Regions from separate parts of the Vreelandella sp. DA03-1M genome, predicted to be linked through region 1. Evidence: predicted binding sites of a transcription regulator. Region 1 holds the regulator's gene; each other region holds the start of a gene.
What was found. Region 1 encodes FNR, which switches genes on or off when oxygen is low (the NO sensors DNR and NnrR bind a similar motif). Its sites were predicted from a motif close to TTGATNTANATCAA; they were not measured.
Positions count from the first base shown of each region.

Region 2: a site for FNR is predicted at 2,239-2,252, ahead of ACXUPB_RS22940 (DUF2933 domain-containing protein). Genes of this name have one in related genera too.
Region 3: a site for FNR is predicted at 5,396-5,409, ahead of ccoM (cytochrome c oxidase subunit CcoM). Genes of this name have one in related genera too.

Region 1 covers NZ_CM146798.1:3,547,030-3,557,163, forward strand. Annotated here, with positions in the region: gene ccoG (cytochrome c oxidase accessory protein CcoG) at 1-266, shown strand, start outside; gene ACXUPB_RS16590 (FixH family protein) at 273-806, shown strand; gene ACXUPB_RS16595 (heavy metal translocating P-type ATPase) at 803-3,262, shown strand; gene ccoS (cbb3-type cytochrome oxidase assembly protein CcoS) at 3,259-3,504, shown strand; gene ACXUPB_RS16605 (sulfite exporter TauE/SafE family protein) at 3,501-4,196, shown strand; gene hemN (oxygen-independent coproporphyrinogen III oxidase) at 4,285-5,724, shown strand; gene fnr (fumarate/nitrate reduction transcriptional regulator Fnr) at 5,828-6,571, shown strand; gene ttcA (tRNA 2-thiocytidine(32) synthetase TtcA) at 6,564-7,475, opposite strand; gene ACXUPB_RS16625 (3'-5' exonuclease family protein) at 7,577-8,230, opposite strand; gene ACXUPB_RS16630 (DUF294 nucleotidyltransferase-like domain-containing protein) at 8,236-10,065, opposite strand.
Region 2 covers NZ_JBTHGQ010000002.1:174,240-184,373, forward strand. Annotated here, with positions in the region: one part of gene ACXUPB_RS22935 (IS3 family transposase) at 86-371, shown strand; AL1L pseudoknot at 361-477, shown strand; one part of gene ACXUPB_RS22935 (IS3 family transposase) at 371-1,302, shown strand; gene ACXUPB_RS22940 (DUF2933 domain-containing protein) at 2,415-2,591, shown strand; gene ACXUPB_RS22945 (hypothetical protein) at 2,632-2,976, shown strand; gene ACXUPB_RS22950 (APC family permease) at 3,197-4,534, shown strand; gene ACXUPB_RS22955 (hypothetical protein) at 4,562-5,020, shown strand; gene ACXUPB_RS22960 (heavy metal translocating P-type ATPase) at 5,013-7,325, shown strand; partial or broken gene ACXUPB_RS22965 (IS3 family transposase) at 7,367-8,516, opposite strand; gene ACXUPB_RS22970 (hypothetical protein) at 8,557-8,727, opposite strand; gene ACXUPB_RS22975 (hypothetical protein) at 8,961-9,254, shown strand; gene ACXUPB_RS22980 (helix-turn-helix domain-containing protein) at 9,339-9,587, shown strand; gene ACXUPB_RS22985 (hypothetical protein) at 9,599-10,024, shown strand; gene ACXUPB_RS22990 (hypothetical protein) at 10,037-10,134, shown strand, end outside.
Region 3 covers NZ_CM146798.1:2,052,815-2,062,948, forward strand. Annotated here, with positions in the region: gene ACXUPB_RS09525 (ABC1 kinase family protein) at 141-1,382, shown strand; gene ACXUPB_RS09530 (SEC-C metal-binding domain-containing protein) at 1,489-3,306, shown strand; gene ACXUPB_RS09535 (AmpG family muropeptide MFS transporter) at 3,346-4,707, opposite strand; gene ACXUPB_RS09540 (FKBP-type peptidyl-prolyl cis-trans isomerase) at 4,808-5,326, shown strand; gene ccoM (cytochrome c oxidase subunit CcoM) at 5,469-5,591, shown strand; gene ACXUPB_RS09550 (hypothetical protein) at 5,810-6,319, shown strand; gene ACXUPB_RS09555 (GGDEF domain-containing protein) at 6,412-7,464, shown strand; gene ACXUPB_RS09560 (lytic transglycosylase domain-containing protein) at 7,859-8,389, opposite strand; gene ACXUPB_RS09565 (proline--tRNA ligase) at 8,466-10,134, opposite strand, start outside.

The DNA of each region.
Region 1 (10,134 bases):
ATGTGTTTACCCTGACCATTCGTAACCTTGATGACCAGGATCACACTTACCAGCTGAGCGTTTCCGGGCTGCCCAGTTTAGCCTTAGATAGCAATATGATTGACGTGCCTGCGGGTGAGTCGCGCTTAGAAGTCGTTACAGTGACCGCTAGCCCTGACGAACTACAGCAACCCAGTCACGACATTGTATTCACACTGCAGGCTCAGCAAGACGAACGTATTCGCCTTGAGCGGGATGCCCGCTTCCTGGGCGATATTAGGAGATAAACGACGATGTCATCCCTACCCTCTAGCGAGAAGGTGATCCCCTGGTACAAGCAGTTTTGGCCATGGTTTCTAATCGGCATTCTGCTCTCATCCATTATGTTCAGCATAACCTTTGCCGTTATGTCAGTTAAAAGTTTTGATGGCATGGTAGTGCAAGAGGATTACTACGAGCATGGCAAAGCCATTAATATGGTACTTGCCAAGCAGGAGCAGGCGCGCACTCTGAACTTAAGCGCCGAGCTACGTCTTGATCCGATGACCAGCGACATCGTGGTTGATTTAAGCGGCGATGCGCGTCCCGACAAGCTCTATCTGGACCTCATCTTCCCTACCGAGGATGACCGTGATCAATCGTTCATACTGGAGCATGTCCGTGACGGCCGCTATATCACCCAGGGCCCTGACAACCTGCGCTACCGCTGGTACCTACAGATTCAGCCCGCACTAGAAGATGCCGACTGGCGTCTGACGGGTGAAGCGACGTTCCCTAATGAAAATAGCGTCGCGCTATTGCCAGGAGGGCGTCCAGAAAGCGAATGAGCAACGCCGTGCCTGCCTCTGACTGCTACCACTGCGGTAACCCGGTGCCCGCTGCGGCACCCTGGACGATTACCCTGGATGACCACACCCACCCGCTCTGCTGCCCCGGCTGCGAAGCGGTGGCTCATGCCATTGTCGATGGCGGGCTAGAGAGCTACTACCGCTACCGAACCGAACTTCCCGAACGCCCCGATGAACGCCAAGCCGCCAAAGCGGACACGTGGTCGGTATTTGATGATCCCGGCCTGCAAGCGCAGTTTGTTCACCCTGATGGTGATGAGGGCAATGTCAAAGCTACCCTCGCCATCGAAGGCATTACCTGTGCCGCCTGTGCCTGGCTGATCGAACACCGTTTAAATGCCTTAACCGGCGTTGCCTCCAGCGCGGTGAATTTAACTCACCACCGTCTGCGGGTGAGCTGGGATCCCCAGCAGTTAAAACTCTCACAACTGCTGGCCGAACTTGCCGCCATTGGCTACGACGCCCAGCCCTACGAGCCAGACCAGGCTCAGACGCGCATGCAGCACGAAGAGCGTATGAACGTGCGTCGGCTAATCATCGCCGCTGTCGGCATGATGCAGGTGATGATGTTCTCTATCCCAATCTATGTCTCCGGCCCCGGTGAAATCAGCGACGACTTCTACGCGCTGTTTCACTGGCTCTCCTTTGCCCTAGCCACGCCGGTGGTGTTTTTTTCCGCCCAGCCGTTTTTCCGCAACGCCCTGCGCGACCTGCGCACTGGCGTACTGGGTATGGACGTACCGGTCTCGTTAGCCATTGGTGGCGCTTATCTTGCCAGCAGCTATGCCGTGCTATTCAACGTCGGCGAGGTCTATTTTGACTCGGTAGCCATGTTCACCTTCTTTTTACTGTTTGGCCGCTACGTGGAAGGCCGTGCCAGACGCCGCAGCGGGCATAGCGGCAATGCACTGAGCGGCGTACTGCCGATTTCAGCCACGCGGTTAGAAAGCGATGGCAGCGAACGTATTCTGCCCGCCAGCGAACTTTCCTCCGGTGATCGCGTATTGATCAAGCCCGGCCATGGCGTGCCCGCCGATGGCATCATCGAGGAGGGCGAATCGAGCCTGGATGAATCCATGCTGACCGGCGAATACCTGCCGGTCACCCGCCGGGTGGGCGACCGCATTATCGGCGGTAGCCAGAACATGGAAAATCCGCTGGTAATCCGTGTTACCCACGCCGGCCGCGATGCCCGTGTGGCGGGCATTGTCGATCTCACCGACCGCGCCTTTGCCAGCCGTCCGCGGCTGGCCCAGATGGCAGCACGCATGGCCCACCTATTTGTGCTCCGCCTGTTAGTGGTAACCGCCTGCGTCACCATCGCCTGGTGGTTTATCGACCCCTCGCGGATGCTCTGGGTACTGCTTTCGGTGCTGGTCGTGACCTGCCCTTGTGCGCTGGCGCTGGCCACCCCCGCGGCCCTGACCGCAGGCCATGGTCAACTGCGCAAGCGCGGCGTGTTGATCACCCGTGCCGATGCCATGGAGACGCTCTCCAACGTAACCCGAGTAATCTTTGACAAAACCGGCACGCTAACCCGCGGCGAAATGCACCTGACCCAAACCCAGCCGTTTGGCGAATTGACCGCCGAGCACGCCCAGGCAATTGCCGCTGCGCTTGAAGCCCAGTCAGAACATCCTATCGCCCGCGCCTTTCGTCCGTTTCGGGATGCAACGCTTCAGGCAAAAGATATTCATAGCCATACCGGTCAAGGACTAGAGGGCACGCTAAACGGCGCGCGCTGGAAGCTGGGCAAACCAGAATTTGCCGCTGGAGAAGCCATTTCGGCACCCGCCAGGGGCCAATGGCTGCTGCTGAGCGAAAACGGCGAACCCCGTGCCTGGTTTGGTCTGCATGATGGTATTCGTGATGACGCTGCTGCCACGATCAAAGCCCTTCAGGGCCAGGGGCTAACCGTGGAGCTGCTCTCCGGTGATACCGTCGATGCCGTTGAGAGCCTGGCTAACCAGCTCAACATTACTACTTGGCATGCGGGTACCAGCCCCGAAGGCAAACTGGCCAGGATGAAAGAGCTTCAAGCCGCTGGCGAAACCGTGGTAATGATTGGTGACGGCATCAACGACGTACCGGTGCTAGCCGGTGCTGATGTGGCAATTGCCATGAATGGCGCGACGGATCTCGCCCGTACCCGCGCCGACGCGGTGCTGCTCAGCCCACGCCTGATGCGGATTTTTGAGGCTATCGAGATTTCCCGCGCGACCCGGCGTATCATGCGCCAGAACATGATCTGGTCAGTATGTTACAACTTTTCGGCGCTGCCGCTGGCGGCAATGGGGCTGGTGCCGCCCTGGCTGGCGGCTATTGGTATGTCGCTCAGCTCGCTAGTGGTGGTGGGTAACGCGCTGCGGCTGTCACGCTGGCGTACGACGCCGCCCGCTTCTTCGCCAAGCGCTTCAACACCGGTAACCGCATGACGATTCTGTATCTACTCATTCCGCTTTCACTGATTCTGCTGGGCCTCGCCGTCTGGGCATTTTTCTGGGCGGTGAAAAATGATCAGTTCGACGACTTGGAAGGCCCGGCGCACCGCATTTTGTTTGATGAAGATGAGAATGACCTCAACCCCGAACAGCGACGCCAGCGGCAGCAGACCAAGCACCGCCCTGCTGCCCCCTCCGACACACACTCACCCGACGACCAAGAGCCCCGGCCATGAATCCAACCGGCCTTGACCTGCCGCCACTGCTGGCGGCGTTCGTGTTTGGTTTGATGGGCGGCGCCCATTGCATTGGCATGTGTGGTGGCATTATGAGCGCGCTCACTTTTGCAGTGCCCCCCAGCATGCGTCATCCGGCGCGTATGGGTGGCTTGCTGCTCAGCTATAACGCAGGTCGCATCATTAGCTACATGAGCGCAGGCGCGCTGGTAGCCCTACTAGGCACGCTATTTTCCCTCTCTGCCACGGCGCGAATGCTGCTACAAGTGTTTGCGGCGCTGATGCTGATCCTGATGGCGCTGTATATCGCCAATTGGTGGAAAGGGCTGCTTAAAGTTGAAGCGATAGGCCGCCGCCTATGGCGCTTTATCGAGCCGGTAGGGCGACGTTTAATGCCCGTAGTTCATTTACCCCAAGCCTTTGCGCTGGGGGCGATATGGGGTTGGCTGCCCTGTGGGCTGGTCTACTCCATGCTGGCCTGGAGCTTAGCGATTGCCGACCCGCTCCAGGGCGCACTATTGATGGGCGCCTTTGGACTGGGCACGCTGCCTGCGCTGCTGGCCACCGGGCTTGCCGCGCGCCAGTTAAGCCACCTGATTCGTCACCCGGCAACGCGCAGCGTGGCCGCGCTGACGATCATTGCTTTTGCGCTGTGGCAGCTGTGGACACTCACAGCACACAATCTTCATTAACATGACATGGCTCAATATTTATATCGGCGCCGCGCGTTAGGCTGGCATCAAAGCTTTAACGCCACTTTTAACGCCGGAGCGTCACTTCATGCCCGTTCATGCCCTCGCGGCTTCTTCTACGATGACTTCAACCATGGCCGGGGCAGCACCGGAGCAGAAAAAATGGGATGAAGCCTTACTGCGCCGTTACGACACCAGCGGCCCGCGCTATACGTCCTACCCCACGGCGTTGTCGTTTCACGACCAATTTACCCCGAGCGATTTGACTCAGGCGTTAGAGCGCAGCAATGCCAGCCAACGTCCTCTTTCGCTGTATGTGCATATCCCCTTCTGCCGCAAAATTTGCTTTTACTGCGCGTGTAATAAAATCGCCACCAAGAACACCGCCCTGGCCGAGCCGTACCTATCCCGGCTTGACCGTGAAATGGTGCTGACCGCTCGCCACCTGGATACCACACGACCGGTGAAGCAGTTGCACTGGGGTGGCGGAACACCGACGTTTCTTAACTTGAACCAGATGGGCGACTTGATTGATCGCCTGGACGCGCGCTTTGGTCTCTCGTCCGCGTCTGATCGCGATTACGCGATTGAAATCGACCCACGCGAAGCGGACGTATTTACGCTGCGCCACCTGCAGTCGCTCGGTTTCAATCGCATCAGTTTAGGCGTGCAGGACTTAAGCCCGCTGGTGCAGAAAGCCATTAACCGTATTCAGCCACGGGTACTCACCGAGACGCTGATGGATGAAGCACACCGGCTGGGCTTTCGTTCGCTCAATCTCGATTTAATATACGGCTTGCCCTTTCAGACTGAAAAAAGCTTTGCAGACACCCTGCGCCAAGTGATCGAGTTAAATCCCGCACGGCTTTCTGTGTTTAACTACGCCCACATGCCCGAGCGCTTTGCCCCCCAGCGGCGGATTAACATCGATGACCTGCCGGGCAGCGAAGAGAAGCTGGCGATTCTGCGCACCACGATTGAGATGCTCACCGCGGCCGGTTATGTGCACATCGGCATGGATCACTTTGCTCGTCCTGATGACAGCTTGGCGATCGCCCAGCGCGAAGGCTCGCTCCAGCGCAACTTTCAAGGCTACTCCAGTCACGCCCAGTGCGACTTAATCGGGCTTGGCGTGTCGGCGATTTCTCGCGTCGATGACGTCTATGCACAGAACCCTAGCGATCTGGCCCGCTATGAAGCAGCGCTGGATCAAGGCCAATTGGCAACCGTACGTGGGCTGCGCTTAAGTGACGATGACCTGATCCGCCGGGACGTTATTGAGCGACTAATGTGTGATATGCGCATTGATCTGGCCGCCATCGGTCAACGCTGGAACATTGATGCCCCGCGTTACTTTGCGCAAGCGCTTGAGCACTTACAGGGCGCCGAGCGAGATGGCCTGCTGACGCGCAGCGGCGACCAGCTTAGCGCGACGCCCATGGGACGGCTGCTGATTCGTCACTTAGCCATGGCGTTTGATGCTCACCTGCCGCAGCAATCAGGCAAGCACTACTCAAAGATTGTGTAAACAAGCTATCGCTAACGAAATGAAGCTTCCATACTAAGAGAAGCCTACCTCAGCACGGCGTAATGATTACCTGCCACTCACGACGCTACTCAAGGAGTTATGCATGTTGGAACCCATGAGCCGCCGACGCTCGCTACTCCATGAAGCTCGCTGCCAAACCTGCAGCTTGAGCTCACTATGCTTGCCACTTGCCCTTGAGATAGACGATATGGGCCAGTTCGATGCCATTATTCGTCGTCGCGCACCGCTGAAAAAAGGCGAGCCACTATTTCGCCAAGGCGATACTTTTACCAGCGTTTATGCGGTACGTTCGGGCAGTTTGAAACAAGTCACATCAGAGGGAAACGGCAGCGAACAACTGACCAATTTCTACCTCCCCAGCGAACTAGTGGGGTTGGACGGGATCGATGAAGAGCACTACCCAGGGAGTGTAATTGCCTTGGAAACGACCACCGTTTGCGAGATTCCCTTTGATCGCTTGGACTCACTCTCTGAGGAGTTGCCCGAACTGCGTGGCCAGCTGTATCGCAGCATGAGCAAAGAGTTGCGCGACGACCGGCGCATGATGCGCCTGCTGTCACGTAAAACCGCCGACCAGCGGCTGGCGAGCTTTTTAATCACGCTTTCAGATCGTTTTCGTCGCCGTGGCTACTCGCCCTACAGTTTCCGCCTTTCCATGCCCAGGGCCGATATCGGCAACTATTTGGGTTTAGCGGTGGAAACCGTCAGCCGGATTTTAAGCCGCTTCCAGCAGCAGAGCGTAGTGGCGGTATCCGGGCGAGAGGTCAATATTCTTGATATGCAGCGCTTAATCACCCTCGCCGAAGAGGAGCAAAACGCTAGCTGACGTTAAATGCCTGGATACGCCCGGCCAGTAGTTCTGCCTGTTTGGCTTCTAGCCCTTCAAAATCAAAGAGATTGCGATCCGCTAGCTGGGAAGGCGCAATATTGGTAACGGCTTTAAACATGCTTTCCAGGCGACCGGGGAATTTTTTGTCCCACTCGGCGAGCATCTCTTTGACGACCTGACGCTGCATATTGGGCTGCGAACCGCATAGATTGCAGGGAATAATCGGGAATTCCATCAGCCGTGAAAACTCGGCAATATCTGCCTCTTTACAGTAAGCCAACGGCCGAATGACGATATTTTTACCATCATCAGAAAGTAGCTTAGGCGGCATCGCTTTTAAGTTGCCGCCAAAGAACATATTGAGAAACAGGGTTTCAAGGATGTCTTCACGGTGGTGGCCCAGGGCAATTTTATTGGCGCCAATCTCTTCGGCAAAGCCATACAGCGAACCGCGGCGCAGGCGTGAACAGAGCGCGCAAGTCGTTTTACCTTCTGGCGTTTTTTCTTTCACCACCGAATAAGTATCACGCTCGACAATGTGATATTCCACGCCCTGCTTATCCAGATACGCAGGCAGCACATGCTCGGGAAAACCGGGCTGTTTTTGATCCAGATTGACCGCTACCAGTGAGAAATTGACCGGCGCGTTGCGCTGCAAGTTGCGCAAAATCTCCAGCATTGTATAGCTGTCTTTGCCGCCGGAAAGGCAGACCATCACACGGTCGCCTTCATTGATCATCTGGTAATCAATAATCGCATTGCCCACTTCTCGGCGCAGGCGCTTTTGCAGCTTGTTAAATTCACGTTTCTGCTTAGCATCAGCCAGCTCTGACTGGCCATGATCAACATCAGTGAGGTCGGCTCCAAGGGAAGCAGGGTCAAAATGATCAAGAGGTTGCATGGTATAAGCACTGCCGAGGGTGGAAGGCATTCAAGAAAAAGTGGCTACTATTCTAACAACACTCACCGCCCTGACCCAACTACTCGTATACAGACCTATTACTAAGCAGCCTCTGCCATAATGCGCTGCAGGCGCATATAGAGCAGCGCGCTGGAAGTGGCCTCACCTAACACACCCTGCATTCCCATCGCGGGTACTTGCCAGCACGCCAGCGCTTGGGCAAAGCTACTGGGTGCCTCTATCTCCGGATGCAAGCGCCGCAGCTGGCGCTGATGCAGCTTTTCTACGTCGACCTGGGCATTGGGCAGTGCGAAATCCAACCGCTTTCTCAGCAACGCATTTAACGCCCCAATCCGCTGGTCTAACTGCCAGCCGACAATAGGGCGATTGCCAATAAACTCTACTAACGCATTTAAATTGTCGCGGTTTGGCGCTGCCACCTCCCCTGCCTGACACAGCAGGTGATGGCGACGCAGCGATGCATGGTCAGCCTGCCCCGGTGCGCCTAACGTCAGCACAAAAGCACGGCTGGTACGCACCTGCTGTTGGCTAAGCACCACGGCGGCCAAACTGATCACAGGTGACGTCGGCATAGGCGTTGATGTGCAGGCAAGCGCTACCAGTTCTTCGCCCATATAGGGCTGAAAAAGCCAGGCATAGGGAGAATCAGCACAACGTCGCCGGTCGCTTTCGCGACGCAGCAAGGTACGTAAGGAACCGCTAAAGAGTGCCACGTGTCGATCTAACAGCCGCATTCCGCTCACGAATACTCCAGATGATAACGATGGGAAAGCCGCTGCTTAAAGTCTTTCACAATATGCAGTGCTTCACGCAATAGGTCGCGTTCTAGCGAAGAGAGGCTTTGCACCACGACACGATTAGTGCGGTTCGCCTCTTGCGATGTGCTACTTGCCTCTAGGGCAGTGAGCTGCTGTTTGAGACGCAACTCGGAAAACAGCGCCAGTGCTTCGCCCAGATCGTCGGCGAACCGGCGATCCAAGCGGCCATCGGCGGCCAGCGCGTCTAAACGATCCAGTGTTGAGGTCGCTTTGATTCGTCGCTCCAGCGCCATGGTGCGCACGCCGTGAACAATGGGGAAAATGCCGCCTTTCTTGATATCGATACCGTGCTGAGGCTTTTTCAGCGAGCCAAACAGCGTCAGCGGTGTGGAAAAGCGTAGCGCCGTGCGAGCAAAGTACGAAAGCAGCAGCTCGTCACGAGAACAGCATTCAAATAGCTCTTCTCGTACGCTCTCAAGCAGACTGGGGTTACCGGCCACGGCATGAGCATCAAGCATAATCGCCAGTTTCATCAGGCTGTCGCCATCCCGCTCGCTGGCCCATTTGGCAATATTGCTCTTCCACTGCGACACTGTGGCCACCCACTCAGGGTTTGAAACCATAATATTGCCGGGGCACGGCGGGTAGCCAAGCTGGATTAAGGTATCAGTGAGCGTTTGCATGTGGCTCATAAGATCTGGCCACTGCGCATCGTCGGCTAAAATCAAGCCATTATCTTGATCGGTTTTTAGTATTTGTTCGCCGCGCCCTTCGCTACCCATCACCATCATGCAGCTCTGTTCGCGGTACTTCTCAGCAATAGTGAATTCCCACGCCTTGCTCATGATACGGCCATTCAGCGCGGCGAGTAGATCCATCGCAAAGCGTAGCTTTACGCCTTGAGCCATCAGCGCCTTCACCAGCTCCGGTGTGCGCTGGCTAGCCGCCGACAGTGCTTCCAAACTGCCCGCCTGTTCGACTTGTAGACTCACCACGTAGCTGCGACTGGAGAAATAGCTAAGTACGTCGGTGAGTTCGACGACGCCTTTGAGAACGTTTTGCTCCAGCACCACTACCCGCGTCACTTTATGCCGCGTCATCAGTACCAGCACTTCAAACAAGTATTGATCCGGCGCGACGGTGACCAGATTAAAATGGGCGATCTCATCAAGCGGCGATGACACTTCGCTACCACCCAATACCAACCCATTGAGCAGGTCGGTTTTCGTCACCATGCCTAGCTTGCCTTGAGTCTCTACTAGCAGGCTGTCGGCGTGGCTGTCGTTGAGCTGCTTCACCGCGCTGGCAATATCAGTAGCCGCCGCCATTAACAGCGGCGCACGCATACATTCGCTTACCTTGGCCAACATAAAACCCGCCATGGTGACGCCACCTTCGGCACGCTTTTCAGTCAGTAAGCGTGCTTTATGCGTCAGCGATTGGCGAAAGAAATTACTGAAATCCGGGTAATGACGGCACAGCTGCTGAAACAACGCTTTGGGCAGTAGGTAACACAAGCACTCCTGCTCGGCCTTAAAACGATAGCGGCTTTTACCATTGAGAATGCTGATCGCGCCAAATAGGTCCCCGGCCGTGTAATGGCCAATACGCGAGGTAGACGAGGGCAGCGTGGGGTCGATTTCTGCCACTTCACCTTTATGTATCAGGTAAACAAACTCGCCCGCCTGCCCGGTCTCTAGAATTATTTCGTCGCGGTCAAAATACGCAAGGTCAATGCCGCGACGAATATGGTCACGACCTTCATCGTCAAGAAGCGTGAACGGCAGCTGGGATAGATCCACATCGACCATTGTGCATGACCTCATTCAACTAAAGGCGAACTAGAAAATAAAGTAAATAAGCACTCCGCCCGACATTGA
Region 2 (10,134 bases), on a different replicon from region 1:
TTATTACCTAACGACTGAGGCGCCTTCAGGCTTAGTGAACCGCCCCGGCTTTACCGGAGACTCCATATCTTGAGAGGATGGAGTTATGAACTCACCAAAACGATATTCCCCAGAAGTCCGGGAGCGAGCTGTTCGATTAGTCCTTGAACAGCAAGGCGAATACCCGTCCAAGTGGGCGGCGATCTGCTCCATTGCCAGCAAGTTTGGCTGTACACCAGAGACCTTAAGAGCCTGGTGCAAACGCTCAGAACTCACGCAGGAAGATAGCTCGGCTAACCTGCATGAACATGAACGACTCAAGCAGCTAGAGCGTGAAAACGTCGAATTGAAGCGCGCCAATGAAATTCTCCGTAAGGCGGCTGCTTTTTTCGCCCAGGCGGAGCTCGACCGCAAACCCAATTGATGGTGTCATTTATCGACGAGCATCGTGCTCAGTTCGGGGTCGAGTCGATTTGTAGCCAGCTGCCAATCGCCCCATCGACGTATTACCACCACAAGTCACTTGAGACCGATCCTGAGCGGCGGGCAGGTCGATATCGGCAGGATGCGTTTCTTACCGCTGAGATTCAGCGAGTGTGGAAAGAAAACTTCTGCGTCTACGGTACTCGTAAGGTCTGGCGGCAACTCCGCCGTGAGGGCGTTAATGTTGCTCGTTGCACCGTAGAACGACTCATGCGACGCCTGGGAATTCGCGGCGTGGTGCGAGGCCAACGCCCCTTCACGACGATCAGTGATCCCGGCCAGAAACGAGCACCTGATTTAGTGAAACGTGACTTTACGGCCATGCGTCCTAATCAGCTTTGGGTGGCCGATTTTACGTATGTCGCTACCTGGTCTGGCTTCGTTTACGTTGCGTTCGTTATCGATGTTTATGCACGCTGTATCGTGGGTTGGCGTGTAGCAACGTCGATGAAAACGGGATTGGTACTGGACGCTCTGGAGCAAGCCCTGTGGGCACGAAAGCACAGGCAAGGGTTAATCCACCATAGTGATAGAGGAAGCCAATATCTCTCGATCCGCTACACAGAGCGTATGGCTGATGAGGGTATCGATGCCTCAGTCGGCACCACCGGTGACTCCTACGACAATGCGCTGGCCGAGACCATCATCGGCTTATTCAAAACGGAGGTGATTCACCATCGTGGACCATGGAAAGGGCGAGATGCCGTTGAGTATGCCACGCTGGGATGGGTTGACTGGTTTAACAATCGCCGACTGCTGGAACCCATCGGAAACGTTCCACCAGCAGAACGAGAAAGGACGTATTATCGTCAATTGGAGGAGTCGGGTGAAGCTGCCTGACTCAAACAAACCGGTCTCCGGAATAACCGGGGCGGTTCATAGTAAGATTGACTGGCTCACTTCACAATAAAGTTTTCGTCGCGCCACATATTTGATCTGAAGGCTGTGGAAGGGAGTTAGATTATTATGTTAGGTAAGCAATATAGTGTTAATAAACAACTAAGAGGTTCATAACGGTGACAACGACCCACTCCAGCGCTCGCGCTTATGGTTGCAAACAGGAGAGTACATATGTCCGTTTGGCTTGTAGATCGTTGACCTGCTCGTGCACATGGGCCTTAGGTGAACGTAAACCTGCTGACTTCGCGATAAGAGATTGACGCGTTTACAGAGCAGGAACATGTCGATACGATTTCCCAGGGATATCTGGGCTATGAACGTATTGGCGGCTATGAAGAGCTTCATGAGCACCTGGGAGTTAGCGTTTCAGACCCTAATGCGACCACCTATCGCCCTGTGCTGGCAATTTTTGCCACTGCGTTACTCATCGATTTTTCTGCCAGTTGGGAGGTTCAGTGCATAATATTCACTGCACGCGTGCTAGAGTATGCCGTAGCCACAGCGATCATACCCCCGGGTCTGCAAAAGCTGCAGGGCGTAGCGAGCTTTAGCGCCATGTTTCTCAACTATGACCTGCACGCCCAGCGCCAAGTCCCCTTCAGTTACGTTTACCTTCACGCCTAGATACTTCCGAAGCTACTAATTGCTGGCCGATACGCTTATCTGGCTGGCTGCGCCACTGGCGCTATTCGTTGGCACCGTGTGACAGGTTCTGTCTTTAAAGCGATATACCTCGATAAACGTGAGCTCAAGTGCGCCTGTGTCGGCAACAGTAATACCCATTAAGCTTTGTATCGCTCACCGAAAACCTAATGATGATGGGAATGAGGCTATGGATACCGCTTGGGTAATTATCGCCTACTTTTTGCGAGGCGCTTGATCAGGATCATATTTCCCTCCGATGCTGTTCAGGTTGCGTTCAGACAAATCATCCATGCTGTTATTGGGGTTATTTATTTGATTTTTCCCAAACCAACGGCCTTAACTGCTGTTGGCTCTTTGGGCGAGTTACTGAGGTGATTATGAGTAACAGTACAAGTAGTCGTTTGCTGATGTTGTGGGTGCCACTTGCTGGGTTTGTCATTTGGGCGGGATACCTGATTGGAACCGAGCACCGTCTCCACCTATTTCAGTTCTTACCTTTCCTCTTTTTGGCAGCATGCCCACTGATGCATATTTTCATGCATAAACACCACGGCGGTCATAAGGACAAAATAGACAAGGACTGAACCACTCTATATATACATGTACGCGCCTGGGAGAAAGACCATGAAAACGACACAACAAGAGCACCGCTTGGGTGTTTCCAAAAACACACTGGTGACTCGGAATTTAAAAATCAAGCCTAGTAAATCCAAACGCATTGAAGAAGCGCTGTCAGATATCGACCGACTCTATGGAATGGATAAGGTGGTCTACAACGAGAAAAACCGAAATATCAGCCTTGCTTACGATGCGCTGAGGCTCTGCATCGATGACGTTGAAAAAATTCTCAAGCTCCATGACATACAGGTCAGCGCTGATCGGTGGAACCGCTTTAAGAAGGAGTATTACCGTTTCGTCGATCAGAACGTTAAAGACAACGCTAAACAGGAACCTTGGAGCTGTCATTAATAGTCATAACGGCTACATGACACAACCAGGAGCAAGACTAGCTAGTTTAGGGTAAGAGCTGCTTGCCTGTGGCCTCGCAAAATCAGACCTTCCGTTAGTCATTTGCCATGTGGCTGCACATAGGTTCTATATTTAATTTATATAGCATCAAAAAACACCGCACAGGAGTCCTCGGCAGTTATTGCTGCTGTGGTTGCCGTTAATACAAGGAGTCGCTTTCATGGTTGGGCAGGATAGAACGCCACAATATAAAGAAAACAGTCTTTCGTTGGTCGGTGCCGTTGCATTAGGCACCGGCGTGATGATTGGGGCCGGTATTTTTGCGCTAACCGGCCAAATGGCCGAAATGACTGGTCGGCTATTTCCTCTAGCCTTTCTGGCCGCTGCCGTCATTGTCTCTTTCAGCGCTTATTCTTACGTTAAAATGTCCAATACCTTCCCATCAGCAGGTGGGATTGGCATGTATTTACAGAAAGCGTATGGCCCGACGCTTCCCACCGCCTTTCATGCCCTCCTGATGTATTTTTCCATGGTGATCGCACAGAGTTTTTTGGCGAGAACGTTTGGTTCCTACACGCTTGAGTTGTTTGACCTGGGGGATCGTTCACTATTTGTGCCCCTACTCGGGGTTGGTTTACTGCTAATAGCCTTTTTGATCAATTTATCCGCCAACCGCTTGATCGAGACCGTCGCCTCGGTGCTCGGATTTATCAAAATAGGTGGCATTATAGTGTTTGGTATTGTCGGCGTGTTTATTGCCGACTCCATCGAAATGGGTGCTGGCAACGATGCACCTACGCCTACGATAACGGGCTTTTTAGGTGCTACGGCGCTCGGCATACTGGCATTTAAAGGCTTCACGACGATTACCAATAGTGGTTCGGAGCTTAAAGATCCTAAGCGGAATCTTGGCAAAGCTATCACGATCTCGATTGCGCTATGCGTGGTGATCTATGCCCTTGTCGGTTTTGCCGTTGCCAGCAACCTATCTTTGCCTGAAATTATCGAAACCCAAGACTACTCCCTGGCCGCCGCTGCCCGTCCCGCACTGGGTGAAGCGGCAGTTGCGTTTACCGTCATTCTCGCCATGTTGGCAACGGCGGGCGGTATCATCGCCAGCGTCTTTGCCGTTTCACGCATGCTCGCCATGCTGACAGAAATGAAGCTGGTTCCTCACCGCCATTTCCACATGCCCGGCAGTGTACAAAAGCATACACTGGTGTACACCATCGTATTTGGCTTAGTGCTCACCGCTTTTTTTGACCTGAGCCGCATCGCAGCATTAGGCATCATTTTCTACCTGATCATGGATATGGCCATCCACTGGGGTGTGCTTCGTCATCTCAAGGACAGAGTGGGGGCTAATCCTGTTATTCCTAGCATTGCCATACTACTAGATGCTGTCGTGTTAATCGGCTTTTTATGGGTAAAAGCCATCTCGGACCCCATGGTGCTCATCGTTGCTGGCGTAGTAATGGCTACTCTTTTACTCGGCGAATGGATTTTCCTATCCAAACGCGACGCTTCAAACGATAGCGAGCACTCTCACACTCATTAACGTTAATAGCGTTATAGGAGGTACCAAATGGACGTTAGAACCTTTGGTGAATTGATCGATTGGACCCGTCAGTTACACGAGCATCTTGCAGCTTGCCTTGCTCATTGCGCCGATATACACGAAGAAGAGCGCGCTCGCATGTTGCTCAATTACTTAGCTGCACAGGAAGCGGAAATGCAGCGCGTTGTGGCGCGCTTTGAACAGACTGCTGACGCGAAAGCATTAAAAACCTACGTTTATGACTATTTGGAGCATAAACCTATCCGTACGCATCGTACCTGCGATGCGCCCTATTCCACGCTAAGTGTTGACGACATTTGCCGAGAGGTTTTTGATTTCCATGAACAAACGATAAACCTTTATCGAACCCTCGTTGGCAAAGCGGAAATTCCTGAGGCTAAAGAGCTCTTAGATTCCCTTTTAGCACTTGAAGAGCACGAAGCCATGCGCCTTGTTCGCCAAACGGGGAGAATGAACGATGTCTGAAGACCATAACGAGACAAAGGTGAAAGACCCTGTTTGTGGCATGGACGTTGATCCCCATACCTCCCGCCACCGTGCCGATCACGCGGGTAAGACTTGGTACTTCTGCTCAGAAAAGTGTCAGGAAAAGTTTATTGCCAAGCCTGATGCGTATCTTGAGCCAAGCAAACAGTCACAAGCGTCAGTACCCTCGGGGTCTATTTATACTTGCCCGATGCACCCAGAAGTTCGACGAGAAGGCCCAGGCGACTGTCCAATCTGTGGCATGGCGCTGGAACCTGAGACCGTCTCTGCTGACACCGGCCCTTCGGACGAACTCAAGGACATGACCAGGCGTTTCTGGATCGGCCTAGTACTGACCCTCCCCGTGTTTGCCCTAGAAATGGGTGGCCACGTGTTTGGCCTTATGCATTTTATTTCCCAGCAAACCTCTAACTGGATTCAACTGCTGCTGGCAACGCCGGTAGTCGTCTGGGCAGGTTGGCCATTCTTTGTACGCGGATGGCGTTCGCTAGTGCATCGCAGCCTTAATATGTTCACGCTAATCGCGATCGGTACCGGCACCGCGTTGCTCTACAGTTTGCTGGCCACCCTCACACCGGGCATCTTTCCCGACGCCTTCCGTCAAGCCGATGGTTCGGTGGCCGTTTATTTCGAAGCAGCGGCAGTGATTGTCGTTTTAGTTTTACTGGGACAAGTATTAGAGCTACGCGCTCGTGAAAAAACCTCTGGCGCTATTCGTGCTCTGCTCGACTTGGCGCCTGCTACCGCTCGACGCCTTGATGATCAGGGCAATGAGGAAGATATCTCTCTTGACCAGGTTCAGGTAGGGGATCGTCTCCGGGTGCGCCCCGGCGATAAGGTGCCATTAGATGGCGAAGTGATGGAAGGTCGCTCCAACGTTGACGAATCCATGGTTACCGGTGAACCACTAGCGGTGAAAAAGGAAGTCGGCGATGGCGTCATTGGCGGCAGCATCAATGGTCAAGGATCCTTTGTCATGCGCGCTGACAAGGTGGGCCAGGACACGATGCTGTCGCAGATTGTGCAAATGGTCGCCAGCGCCCAGCGCAGCCGCGCACCCATTCAAGGGCTTGCCGACAAAGTCGCCAGCATCTTTGTACCCGTCGTTATTCTCATTGCTGTTGTGGCTTTCATCGCCTGGTCATTGTGGGGCCCTACCCCGCCGATGGCGTTTGGCCTTATTGCGGCGGTTAGTGTTCTGATCATTGCCTGCCCGTGCGCGCTAGGTCTTGCTACCCCCATGTCAATTATGGTCGGTGTAGGGCGCGGTGCCCAGTTAGGCGTGTTGATTCGCGATGCCGAAGCTCTTGAACGTCTAGAGAAGGTCGACACCGTCGTCGTCGACAAAACCGGCACGCTTACCGAAGGCAAACCACGAGTGACCGAGTTGATTCTCACTGAAGGCATTGCTGAATCGGAGCTTTTGCGCTTGGCAGCTAGTCTTGAGCGAGGCAGCGAGCACCCCTTGGCCCATGCAATAGTCGAAAAGGCTAAAGAGGCAGAGGTAAAATTAACAGAAGCGTTGGACTTCGAGGCTCCCAATGGCATGGGCGTTATAGGCCAGATAGATGGCAAGCGTATTGCCCTGGGCAACCGGCTATTGATGGAAAGCGAGGGCGTTAACACCCAGTCTCAAGACACACATGCCGATCAATTGCGCAGCGACGGTGCTACTGTCATCTTTGCGAGCATCGACGGGAATTTAGCTGGGCTGCTCGCCATTGCCGATCCGGTCAAGGAAACCACCGAAGAAGCCATTCGTTCACTCCAGGCTGACGGCATTCGAGTGGTGATGCTGACAGGCGATAATCGCACCTCCGCCAACGCTGTGGCACGTCGGCTAGGCATTGATGAGGTCGAAGCTGAAGTGCTTCCAGAGGATAAAGGCCGAGTGATTCAGCGTCTCCGTGATGAAGGGCGCATTGTTGTCATGGCCGGCGACGGCGTGAACGATGCACCTGCGCTGGCTACAGCGGATGTCGGCATTGCCATGGGAACCGGCACCGATGTGGCGATAGAAAGCGCTGGGGTTACTCTACTGCGAGGAGATCTTACCGGTATTGCCACGGCGCATAAGCTCTCAAAAGCCACCATGCGTAATATTCGCCAAAATCTCTTTTTTGCCTTTGCTTACAACGCGGCAGGCATCCCCATTGCCGCAGGGATTTTGTACCCCTTCACAGGTATGCTGTTATCACCGATTATCGCGGCGGCGGCGATGTCACTCTCTTCAGTGAGCGTGATTGGCAATGCTTTACGACTTAGGATGATTGCTATTAAGTAACAATATCTACTCGAAGATAAATCTGAATCGCCCCGGGTCTTCTAGACACCCGTCAGGCTCTGGAAATACCGCCGTTCGTACTCAACGGGTGACACGTCATCACTCGTGCCGTGGCGGCGTCTTGGGTTGTAGAACATTTCAATGTAATCGAACACATCGCTTTTAGCAGCCTCTCGGGTTGGATAGATACGCTGCTTGATTCGCTCTCGCTTGAGGAGCTGGAAGAAGCTTTCAGCAACAGCATTGTCGTGACAGTTGCCCCGGCGGCTCATGCTGCCCTCCAGATGATTGGCCTTCAAAAAACTTTGCCAATCCGAGCTGCTGAACTGACTACCCTATCCGAATGAATCATGACGGGCTTTTGGGGCTTCCTCCGCCAGACGGCGGACAGCAAGGCATCCAGTGCCAGATCTGTCGTCATGCGAGGCTTCATTGACCATCCCACCACCTGCCGAGAGAACAGGTCGATCACCACCGACAAGTAGAGCCAGCCCTCGTAAGTGCGGATGTAAGTGATGTCGGTGACCCATGCAACGTTGGGTGCCGTTACGTCAAACTGACGATTCAGGTGGTTAGGTGATACTACCGCTGGCTTGCCGCCATAGCGGCCCGGCCGTCGCCGATAACCGGTTTGTGAACGTAGTCCTTCCTCACGCATCAGACGGGCCACTCGATGCTTGCCACAGACTTCACCGATCTCTCGCAGGTCCTGGTGAATCTTGCGATAACCGTATACACCGCCACTCTCAAGCCAGGCGTGCTTGATCAGCCCCAGTAGGCGCTGGTCGTCTCGTGCCCGGTCAGACATGGCGTTACGGCACCAGGCATAATAACCGCTGGGGTGCACGTCCATCATGCTACACAACCGGCGCACCGGATACTGATTCGCATGGTCCTGAATGAACGCGTACCTCAGTCGGACTCCCTGGCGAAGTACGCGGTGGCCTTTTTTAGTATATCTCGCTCTTCTGATACACGTTTCAGCTCCGCCTTTAATCGCCGATTCTCAGCTTGAAGGTCATCGTCCTGCTGGCGTTGTTCTGCAGGCTTGGTATAGCGCTTGAGCCACTGGTACAAACTATGGCCGGACACGCCCAACCGAGCTGCGACCTCGGCGACGGGATGGCCCCGTTCTGTGACTTGCTTGACGGCTTCGATCTTGAATTCTTCGGTATATCGTTGACGGCTCATGAGTCCTCCTAACTGCCTTCAGTATAAGGCCTGGAGGTGTCTACGGAACCCGGGGCGATTCATAGGCGAGCACAAGCGAGGTAGGTTGCTCGGTAATAATAGTTTTCAGGAGATCGATGGCCTGGCGAACGCGCTCGGGCAGAGAGGTAGAAGCAGGCTCGAATGAAGCCGGCATAGCGGTGTCGGTGTCGAGGTTGATCGCTAGGTTCATGGTATGTCTCAAGGTCGTGTAGCTGATGACCTTTATAATAATGTGCAATGCACACTTTTTCAAGCTAAACGCACACTTTTATAGCTTCTGTTAATCAGCCTGAGCGAGCAATAAACAGCCTTAAAAGCGAGACTGCATGGGGTATTGATTGTTATTACAGAAGACTTACAAACATTGCAGTCGTGTGCATTGCACATTAAACTATCAGCAGTACCTATTAAATTGGAGGCCACATGGCGAACCTCAGGGCATCAACCGTGCAGATCGAGACGATCAAGGAGCATCCTGAGATCCAGCGTCTTATTCGCGACAATGAGTGCATAGCTCAGCTGGAGCCTTGGTCTGTCATGGAGATTCACCAAGCAGTCGATGGGCTGGTAGGCATCGACCTCGACCTACGAGACTCCACGCTGTTTGGCGACTTGTTGGCGCACTTCAACCAGGACAGCTCCCCTGCTCTTCCTGAAGCGCACACACAGGAGAGAGCCAGGGATCGCGCTAGGCGCTGCTGGGGCCTTGAAGCGTAGTCTCCACCTTAGATGCGCTGTAAGGCGCCATATATGAACGAACGTTGCTGGTAGGCACCAGTAGCGATATATAGAGAGATATTAATGAGCACTTCCGAGAAACCGACGAATGAAGCTCTCCGTCAGCTTATGGAGCGGCATGGCTTGAACCAGAATCATGTGGCCACCCTGACTGGGTATAGCGTGGAGACGGTGAAGGGTTGGTTCGCCTCGCCTGACTCTACCCGCTACCGCGCAGTTCGCAAGCCGGTATTGGAATCGGTGCGCCGCGCTATTGAGCTAGGCGAGCACTACAAGCTGGACGGGATAAAGATTCCCAAGACGAAAGGCTGAGACCGATAGAAATGGCACTGAATGATACGAGCCCGGAAGAGACGATAGTTACAAGTAACCAACCAGTACAGATTGACCTCGAATACACGGCCGATCGTAAAAGCGTTATGCGTTTGGTGGCGCTCATTGGCCAGGATGGCCGACTGTGGTCAGACGAGATGTATGGCTATGCTAAAGAGCGCGCAGACGAGAAAGAGCGGCTGACACTCTACCCTTTCGTGCTAATAGACATGACAGGGGAACATCGATGGTTTCAGGCTGAGTGGGGTAACGATGATCCGACAGCAACTATTATCGACTTCAAGGGCAGGCCCTTGGCAGTAGATGACGAGGTAGAGCGTGTCGACACATTTCAGGGCCAGGATGAGCGCTCTGTGTATTCAATCACCTCGATCCGCCCTTGGCGGGGGATAGCGGGATGGCCAAATGAAAACTGATAGAGGTTCCTTATGCCCAACAGCTTGAGAAATGGTTTATCGAAAAGCGCGATGCAAGCTCTTGTCATCAATGCTTGTATCGATAGATTAGAGGATTTTCGTAAATACAC
Region 3 (10,134 bases), 1.5 Mb from region 1:
CATTAGAGGGTTAGGGCAGTAAGGCAGTAGAGTGATGCGATAAGTTTTCAATGCTGTTAGTTTGTACAAAGTGTGTATAGATAATCGCTTGTAGTGAGACTGAGTTGGGTCATCGGGATGGGTTTTTAAGGGGTATAAGCATGCGCGAACAAGGCAGAACACGACGTTTGATGGGGTTGGGCGCACGCACCGGTGGAGCGTTGCTGAAAACCCGCTTGGGCGGTCAGGCAGATTGGCGCGCCCTGGGCGAAGCGCTATTTGAAGGACTTTCAGAGCTTAAAGGCCCGGCCATGAAGCTTGCGCAAATCATGTCGCAATGGGATGACCTGTTGCCCCCTGATCTTGCCGAGGAGTTAGCTCGCCTGCAGCGTCAAGCCGAACCCATGCCGTGGCCGCGGATTCGAGAAGCGTTGGTACTGCAATATGGTGATATCGACTTCTACTTCAGCAAAATCGAGGAGCGGCCGTTTGCCAGTGCCTCCATGGGTCAGGTGCACCGTGCCACCACCCCTGAGGGTGAAACGGTGGTGCTCAAAGTGCAGTATCCGGGCCTTGCCGATGTATTAGAGAGTGATTTGGTTCAGGTGCGGCGCATTATGCGGTTAGGCCGTTGGTTTAAGGTGCCACAGGCGCGGTTGGATGCCTTGTTTGAGGAGCTCGCCGAAAGCCTGAGGGGAGAGCTGGATTATCACGCTGAAGCCGATGCCTTGGCCCGTTACCGTGAACGTTACAAAGATGACCCCAGGCTTGCCATTCCCGAGCCGCTGCCTGCGCTTTCCGGGCAACACGTGCTGGCGATGCGCTTTGTCGACGGCACGCCGTTGCGAGAGTTGGCGGATGCCGATGATGCGACGCGCCAGGGCATTGCCCAAACATTAGCTGATTGGATTACCCAGGAGCTATTTACCTACGGCGAACTGCACGCTGACCCCCATGCGGGTAACTTCGCTGCCGATGCCCAAGGGCGACTGGTGATTTACGATTTAGGCGCGGTGATCGCCGTGCCGGAGGCGCGCATCAAAGCAATGATGCAACTGCTTGATGCCACGTTAAAGCATGATCCCATGGGCATGGATGAGGCGCTGATGCAGATGGGCGGTCGCCAGGGGCAGGGCGCGCCGTTAGCGCTCTATCGCGAATCGGCGGAGTGTATCGCGCCGCTGTTCGCGCCGGGTGAGCAGGATTTCAGCGATGTGCGGGTACATCGTCGTTTACGTGAGCTCACGCCAAAGGTCTGGGCGGCCATGGACCGCCTGCAGCCACCTGCAGATACACTGCTGCTTTCACGCGCGCTCAACGGTCACTACTGGAATCTTGTGCGTTTAGGCGCGCGATTGGATATGAATGAGCGTACGACCCCATTGTTACAACGGGCCCATTAACGATAAACCGATTGCCGCTGCGAGGGCGTCGGCCTTCGTGATAAACTATGCCGCTTTCATTTTAGACATCGATTACGGGTCATCGTAAAACACAGTGGAGACGGCAATGCTGGCGGTATGGGTCGATCAGCTGCTGGGATTTGCCTCCGGGGCACTCTCGGCAATCAGGCAACAAGAACACTATCCGGACTTCATGACCTGGGTGCGCGCCAAAGGGGCGGACTCATTTGCAGGCGATGTGGCAATGGCTCAGGCGTTGGCGCCCGTGCTGTGGTCGCAAACGCCGCTGGAGCGGCTTAATTTTGCCTGCGAGCCACTCGCTACGCCGGGGCGTAATGAGCCTTGCTGGTGCGACTCTGGGCGTAAGTTCAAGCAGTGCTGCTACAAGATTGAGTTTCCCACCGATATCCCTGATCAGATGATGTGGATGCTGTCGCTACGTGAGTGGAAAGGCGCCACCTTGAAAGCGGCGTTAGATAGCCAGCACGCGCCCCCTCAAGCGCTGCTTGAAGCCGGGTTGATCGCCGCTGAAAGCGGCCAAACAGGCCGCGCGATGCAAATTCTTGAATCGCTGTTCGACGGTAGCGACTGGTCACGTCTGCCGGAGCAGGCGGAACCCGCGTTTGAAATCCTGCTGGATATTTATCAAGAGCGCGGGTTCACCCGCAAACGCGCCGATTTGCTTGACGAAGTGATGGAACGTGGGCCGCTGTTCTTACGCGGCGTTGCTCTTGAACGACTGTGCTTGATGCACCTCGATAACGATGATCTGGATAGCGCTCGCGGGGCATTCGTGAAAGCCCAACAGGCGCTGCCTGACTCGCCTACCCTGGCTTATATTGAAGCCATGCTGCTGCTGCATGAAGGTCATGAGCAGGAAGCCAAAGAGCGCGCCAACTTCTGGTATCGCCGCCTGGTTCGCCAAGGCGAGCTGGACGAAGATCAGTTGGAGTTTCTAGCCGCACTGGCGGATAACCCCGGCGCGACGCTGGCTGACCAATTGCTCAGCGCAGAAGAGGATCTCGCTACTCCGCTGGTGGCGCTTCAAGCATTGCTGGCCGCGCTGCCTACCGCGCCCAAAATCGATGTCAGCGCCGACCCTGAAAGTGACCGATTGCTGTATAACACCAGCGCCCGTGAAGCCACGCTGTTTGCTGGCTGGCATGAGCAGTTTCAAGTGCTGGTAGACGAAGATGTCGCGTTGGGTTTTCGCGATGACCCCTGGGGTAATGCCATTGAGTGGATGTCGGCGTTGTGCGCGCACCCTGAGTGGCTAGATGCCCCGCAGGTAGTGCAAGACTTAACGTTGGCACTTACCAGTCGCTTTGGCAGCCTTCCCTGGATGGCACCAAGCCTGCTGGAGCCACTGGCGCTGCGCCTCTCGCGCTGGTTGGAGCAAGCCCGCGCCGAAGGCGACGGCAACCTGTGTTGGGACGATGCCAACAACGCGATGTTGCTACGTACTGGCTTGGCGCTGGTAGTCGGTATGGAGCGCGGCGCGCGTCAGCACTCTCGGGAGTTGGCTGAAGAGTTACTGTTGATCGACCAGGAAGATAGTTTAGGGCTGCGCGAGCTGGTCCTGGATCAACTGCTGCGGGATGACCGCAACGAAGAAGCGCTGGCGTTAGCCGAAGAGAATGACGACGATGGCTCGCTGGTGTTGGGGCTTTTAATGGGTAAAACCCTGGCGCTCTATCGATTAGAGCAGCATGAGGCGGCAGAAGCCGCCCTTGGCGATGTGCAGGGCCATAACCGCTACGCATTAGAGCTAATTTGCGCAGAGAGCCCTCGGCCTTCCATGCCTCACCCCGATGGCCAGGTTGACCCTGGCTCACGGGCGGAAGCGTGGCAGTACCGCACCTTGATGCGCGATCAGTGGCGCACTACGCCAGGGGCCTTGGATTGGCTCGAAACACACCGCTAGTCCAATTTTCTCTTCACTCGTCTAAGCCTTCAAGCCTGTTTAAGCAGGCTTGGGGGTAGGCACTAGCTGCTTGTCTCGGCTGATCCAAATCGCCAGGATAATGGCGGGCAGGCCCAGTAGCGTTGCGATGACAAAGAAGCTTGGGTAGCCCTGTGAGGTAACGACCAAGCCGCCAAACCCGCTCAAAAACTTTCCTGGTAGCGTCATTAGCGATGAGAACAGCGCGTACTGCGTTGCGGTATAGGCGCGAGATGTGAGGCTGGAAAGGAAGGCGATAAACACCGCGCTGGCTAAACCGTTGGCGAGGTTATCGCCGATAATCGTGACCACCAGCATGGGCAGTTGGTTACCCACCAAGGCAAGCACCGCAAACAGCAAGTTCGTTACCATCACCAACCCCGCGCCGAAGATCAGCAGTGGGCCGATGCCGTAGCGGGCCACGAAAAGTCCGCCTAATATCCCGCCAGTAATACTCATCGCAATGCCAAATATATTGGTCACGTTAGCAATCTCTGCCAGCGAAAAACCCAGATCGATATATAGCGGATTAGCCATGGAGGCCATGGCCAAATCGCTGATTCTAAACACCGCAATAAACACCAAAATCCACAGCGCTTTTACACCATAGCGGCTGAAGAAGTCAGTGAATGGGCAGACCAATGCCCCAATACTCCAGGCGCCTAAGCGGCGTAAGATTTTCGGTTTGCCGCGGCTGGCGCGAATAAATGCGCGGACTTTGGGTTCATGAATAAGCTGAATAGAGAGCGATGCCCGTTTGGGTTCTGGTCGCAGCAGCACTGTAAGCACGCCAATGCTCATTAGCGCCGCCATGCTCATATACGCCACATCCCAAGAGGCCGACGCTGCGATATACAGCGCACCAGCACCGGCAGCCAGTAAGCCACCGCGATAGCCAATAATATAGGTCGAGGCCATGGCGGCCTGAACATCGTCATCGGCAGATTCAATCCGGTAGGCGTCGATGGCGATATCTTGCGTCGCTGAACCAAAGGCGACCAGCAGGGCAAACAGCGCCACCCAACCGAGATTACCCACCGGGCTTAAACTGGCGAGCCCCACCAGTCCAGCCGCTATGGTCGCCTGAGCTAACAGCATCCAGCCGCGGCGCTGACCGAAGGCGCGGGTCAATAGCGGTAGCGCTAATCGGTCAACCACCGGTGCCCAGAAAAACTTGATCGAGTAGAGCATGCCAATCCAGGCAAAAAAGCCGATGGCCGCAACTTCGACACCATCACTGCGCAGCCAGGCGGAAAGCGTGGAAAATACCAGCAGAAACGGCAGGCCTGCAGAAAACCCCAAAAACAGCATGGTAATAACGGGCGCACGACAATAAATAGCCAGTGCAGCAAGCCAACTGCGCTGGGGGGTGGGGTTTAGCATTAAACGCTACTCCAAGTGGAAAGACGCTGGCAACGGCCAAGTGGTAAACTGATGCAGTGTTCGATTACAAAGCCGACAGCTTACCGGAGAGGAGTTTTCCATGTCGATTACGGCGCATCAGGTAGTTACCTTGCACTATGTCCTCAGCGACGTGCTCAACGATGGCAGCAAGCAGGTATTGGATGACTCCCAGGCGCGCAATAAGCCGTTGGAGTACTTGCATGGGCACGACAATATTGTTCCTGGGCTAGAAAATGCGTTAGCGGGCCAAGCTGTTGGCGCCGAGCTAAGCGTTCAGCTCATGCCTGCGGATGCCTACGGTGTGCGCAACGAGGCGCTAATTCAAGAAGTTAGTCGCGGCTCTTTTGGTAACGCTGAGTTGCAGCCGGGTAGCCGCTTTCAAACCGAAGGCGAAGCCGGGCCGCAAATTGTCACGGTACTCGAAGTCGATGGCGACCGCGTCACCGTTGATACCAACCACCCCTTAGCTGGACGCACGCTGAACTATAAAGTGACCATATTAGACGTACGTGAAGCTACCCGTGCAGAATTAGCCAAAGGCCACCCGTTACCGCCAGGTACCGAGCACAGCAAAGTCGAAGACCGCAAGGTGCTGTAGTGCTCATCACGCCCAAAAATTGATCGGTATCAATTTCCTGTTTAACCATCTTCCCCTGCCTGCCGTAACTTGACCCAGGTCAGCATTCTTCCGCCATTGAGTGACTAGTATCAACGCATACATCACGGCGGGAGGATTCACCATGTATTGGGATGACACAATTGTTTTCGGCTTGGCCACCGTCGCGTTAGTGATCGCTTTTATGGTGGGCTGGGTTGGCTTCGTGATTCGCGATCATCTGCGTAAAGATGAGCGCAAAAAGTAGCTTATCCCGTTCATGTAAACCTTGTCAGGGGAGGGGGTTTGCTAACTTAGTAAACTTCCTTTTGCCAGCCCATATTGGGCTGGCTTTTTTATCTGGTAAATAACCAATAGTTTCTAAAAGCGTAGCAAGTTGAAAGTAGCTAGCGTGCGTTGAAGAGCAATGCAGGTCTTGCTCTGGTAAAGTTCGTTGAAGGAATGAACACACCAGGAAGCTTAGCCATGAACGCAGTTGCCTTACACCGCAGCCCATGGGTTCGAGCACGTAATCGATTAGCGTGCGTGTTGATGTTTGTAAGTATAACGCTCCCCACGGCGGCCTTTGCCCAGACGCTCAATATGATTAACGGCGATGTGACGCAAAAGATTGTCCTAAGTGATTTGCGCACTATCTCTGACACCACGTTTACTCTCTATGACCCCTATCAAGGGCGCGATGTTATAATGCAAGGCATAACATTTCGTAGCTTCCTCATTGATCAATTTGGCGATGTGCCGCCAGCGCTCCACTTTATCGCCTGGGACGATTACGAAGTTACCCTTGAAGGGTGGGATGACCCCAACTGGTATTTAATTACCACCGAAGATGGCGACCCGTTGACCATTCGTACACGAGGTCCTGTCCGGCTAGTAGAGCGCGATTATAATAAGCGGGGCAATCGTGATGTTGAGAACCTACGTGATTTCAACGACTGGATCTGGATGATTCGTAGCATAGAGGCGAAGTGGTGACACATAAAGTCAAGCCTGCTGTTCCGCCATCACAAAAGCCGCGATCAATAGCGCGTCAGCATCGCTATTTCACCTGGCTTTCGCTGAGTTTGATGAGCTTTTTGGGGCTGATGGTGCTGATTGTCTATGAGTCACGCTGGGTCTACCCGGAAATACAGGCTTACTTTAGCCAAACAGGCAGTTTAACAGGTCAGCAATTAGCCACTCGATCACGTGTTTATCTGCAAAATGCCCAATCCGAGCTGTTAGCAGATCAGCCTGAGCAAGCGGTGTTCGATGCTACGATTATTAATATTGAGTTGGCCTATGGTTTATCCGATGTGCATGTTTATCGGAATCAGTACGAGTGCATGGCAACAAGCCTGAATATTTTAAATCGTGTATTAGCACAGTTAGAGGCGCGTGAAATTGATCGTGTTAACGCGGTGAGCGAGTTGTTTGCTCCGATCGCTTGTTTAACAAACATTGAGATGAGCCAGTTAGACCAGCGCGGTGCAGCGATCAATGATTTCTCCGCAAGTACCCGCCAACATAACCAAGTACTGACGTATTCCAGCCTATTGATCTTCGTGATGGGGCTGGTGTTTTGGTGGCTTCATGAGCGCCAATTACGGCGCACCGATCATGCAACCCAGGAGACTTTCGAGTGGATGCAGCGCGCTATGCGTGACCCACTCACTGGCATTGGCAATCGCAGTGCTTTGCATCAAGATGTGTTAGCGAAACAGCACCAATCGTTGGGGCTGATCCTTCTTGATATCGATTTTTTCAAGCAGTACAACGATGCTTATGGGCACCCGCAAGGTGATATGCTTTTACGCCAATTAACCACTTTGATTGGGCAAACGCTTAATAATGAAGCGCAGCTCTACCGTTTGGGCGGTGACGAATTTGCGGCACTCCTTCTCTGCCCCGACACTGAAACGCTGAAAAGTTACTGCCACCAGTTGATTGAAGGGTTGCGTGAAGCTGATTTTTCACACCCCGCCCATCCCGATAAAAAAGGCGTCACCTTGAGCGTTGGCGGCAGCTGTTTTGTAGCAGCTGAACATACGTTTTCCCACGCCTACGAAGCCGCCGATAAAGTGCTCTACCAGGTGAAAGCAGCAGGACGTGATGGCTGGCAGGTTACTGAAGACGCATAATCTCTGCATACAGGGGGCGAGCCTGCCCAGCAGCTCATTGCGTGCGCCAAAAAAGTAATACCTTCCTCCTGCATCGATCGTAGGCTGTCCACCCAGGCGCTCGTAGAGCGTCGTTTGGTTGCGATTGTGTGCACAGCTGGCCAGGGGTAGGGCGATGGTCGTCAACATCAGAGCCATTAAATAACGGTGCATTGTTATGTCCTTTTGGATGAGCTCTCGCAGTGAACTTAAAACGCGGCCTGGAGTGAAAAGGTACCCGCCGCGCTGGGAATGCTGGTAAGCCTATAAAAATTTCACTCGAACAAGTGCGTAAGGACATGGCCGAACTGTTGGACCAGTTCTTGGCGGTCGGCCTGATTGAAGCTGCTGAGCAGGCTGCTTAACGCTGTGGAGGTTAGCGCCATGTGTCTCGCCACGCATGCATGACTCGCTCCGGGTACCAGGTTTTCCCCAAGCTGCCGTTATAGCGCGCTAGCGCGCGGGTAAAGTCGCCATTTTCAATAGCTAAATAGTGCGCCAAAATCGTACAGCCGTAGCGCAAATTACGCGGCGGATGGGTTAAGTCGTCGATAGGTAATCCTAGCTCGCTAACCCAAAAGGGCATAATTTGCATCAAGCCGACAGCACCTGCTGATGAAGTAGCATCGGCTTTGAATGCGCTTTCCACTTGGATTAAGGCTAGGACCAAATCAGGCGGCAAACCAGCTAGCCTGGCTTCTTGATAGATGCGCGTTAGCAGAGTTTGACGCTGCTCTGGATCATCAATAAAGCGCGCTAGCGGGGAGTCCATCTGCATGCGCCACTGGCGTGCTGCCCATTGTTGTTGAGCCGTTTGATGCTGTTGGTTGGCCGCTTCTAGCGTAGGACGCAGGGCCGGTGGCAGCGGCTGTGCTGGCGCAGGCCCTGCAGCGCTGAGCAGCAGTATGCCTAGCGCCAGCCTAACGGTTAGCCACCGCGTGGCGCTGAACAAAACACTAGATGCGGTGGCTGTTTTGTTGGGGTTAGCGGGCCTTCTCACGCAAAAAGTCGATAATTTGATCTGCGGGCACCATGGTTGCTTCGCTATCCCGGCGGCCTTTGTACTCCAGCTCGCCATTATCCAAGCCGCGATCTCCAATCACCAACCGATGGGGTATGCCTATCAGTTCCAGGTCGGCAAATTTGACGCCGGGGCGAGTGTCGCGGTCATCTAACAATACGTCGAGACCAGCGGCGCTGAGTGCTTGGTAAAGGCGCTCAGACTCTTCACGGACACGCTGGGACTTGTGCGCATTCATCGGCACTAATGCCACTTGGAAGGGGGCAATGGCGTTAGGCCAGATAATCCCGGATTCGTCGTGGTTCTGCTCAATGGCGGCGGCGACCACGCGGGTCACGCCGATACCGTAGCAGCCCATCCACGGGTGGCTGGTTTTGCCGTTATCGCCCAATACGTTGGCGTTCATGGCCTGGGAATATTTTTGGCCAAGCTGGAAAACGTGACCGACTTCAATACCGCGCTTGATGGAGAGCGTACCTTGGCCATCGGGAGACGGATCGCCTTCAACGACATTGCGTAGATCGGCAATCTCGGGCAGGGCCACATCGCGCTCCCAGTTAATACCGAAGTAGTGCTTGTCATCCACATTGGCACCGGCGCCAAAGTCGCTCATTAGTGCCACGCTGTGATCGATAATCACCGGCATCTTTAAGCCCACCGGGCCCAGTGAGCCGGGGCCGGCACCCACCGCCGCGCGAATCTCTTCTTCACTGGCCATGGTTAGCGGCGCAGCGACGTCGGCCAAGTTTTCTGCCTTAACTTCGTTGAGCTCATGATCGCCACGAATCAGCAGCGCGATCAGGCCGCCTTCGGCTGCGTGAACCATCAACGTTTTGATGGTTTTTTCAATCGGCAGCTCGAATTGCTTCACCAGGGCAGCGATCGTTTTGGTGTTCGGGGTATCGACCAAGCGCAATTCTTCGCAGGGCTCGGCACGGGTGGCCTGGCTGCCAAGCGGAGCCGGTAGCGCCTCGGCCTTTTCCATATTAGCCGCGTAGTCAGAGGAGTTGGAGAACACGATATCGTCTTCGCCGGAATCCGCCAGCACGTGAAATTCGTGAGAACCGGTGCCACCGATAGAGCCATTGTCGGCAATCACTGGGCGAAAGTTCAGCCCTAAACGCGTGAAAATGCGTGTATAGGCATCATACATATCTTGATAGGTCTGTTTCAGTGAGGCTTCATCCAGGTGGAAGGAGTAGGCATCCTTCATAATGAACTCACGCGAGCGCATTACGCCAAACCGCGGACGGATTTCGTCACGGAATTTGGTCTGAATCTGGTAGAAATTGATCGGCAGTTGCTTGTAGCTGGCGATCTCTTTACGCACTAGGTCGGTGATGACCTCTTCATGGGTCGGGCCAACGCAGTAGTCGCGATCGTGACGGTCTTTTAAACGTAACAGCTCAGGGCCGTATTGCTCCCAACGGCCAGACTCCTGCCAAAGTTCTGCCGGCTGAACGGCGGGCATCAGTACTTCTTGTGCACCGGCGCGGTTCATCTCTTCGCGCACGATGGCTTCTACTTTACGCAGCGTACGCAGGCCAAGCGGCAGCCATGTATAAAGCCCTGAGGTTAAGCGGCGAATCATCCCGGCGCGTAGCATTAGCTGGTGGCTAATGACTTCGGCG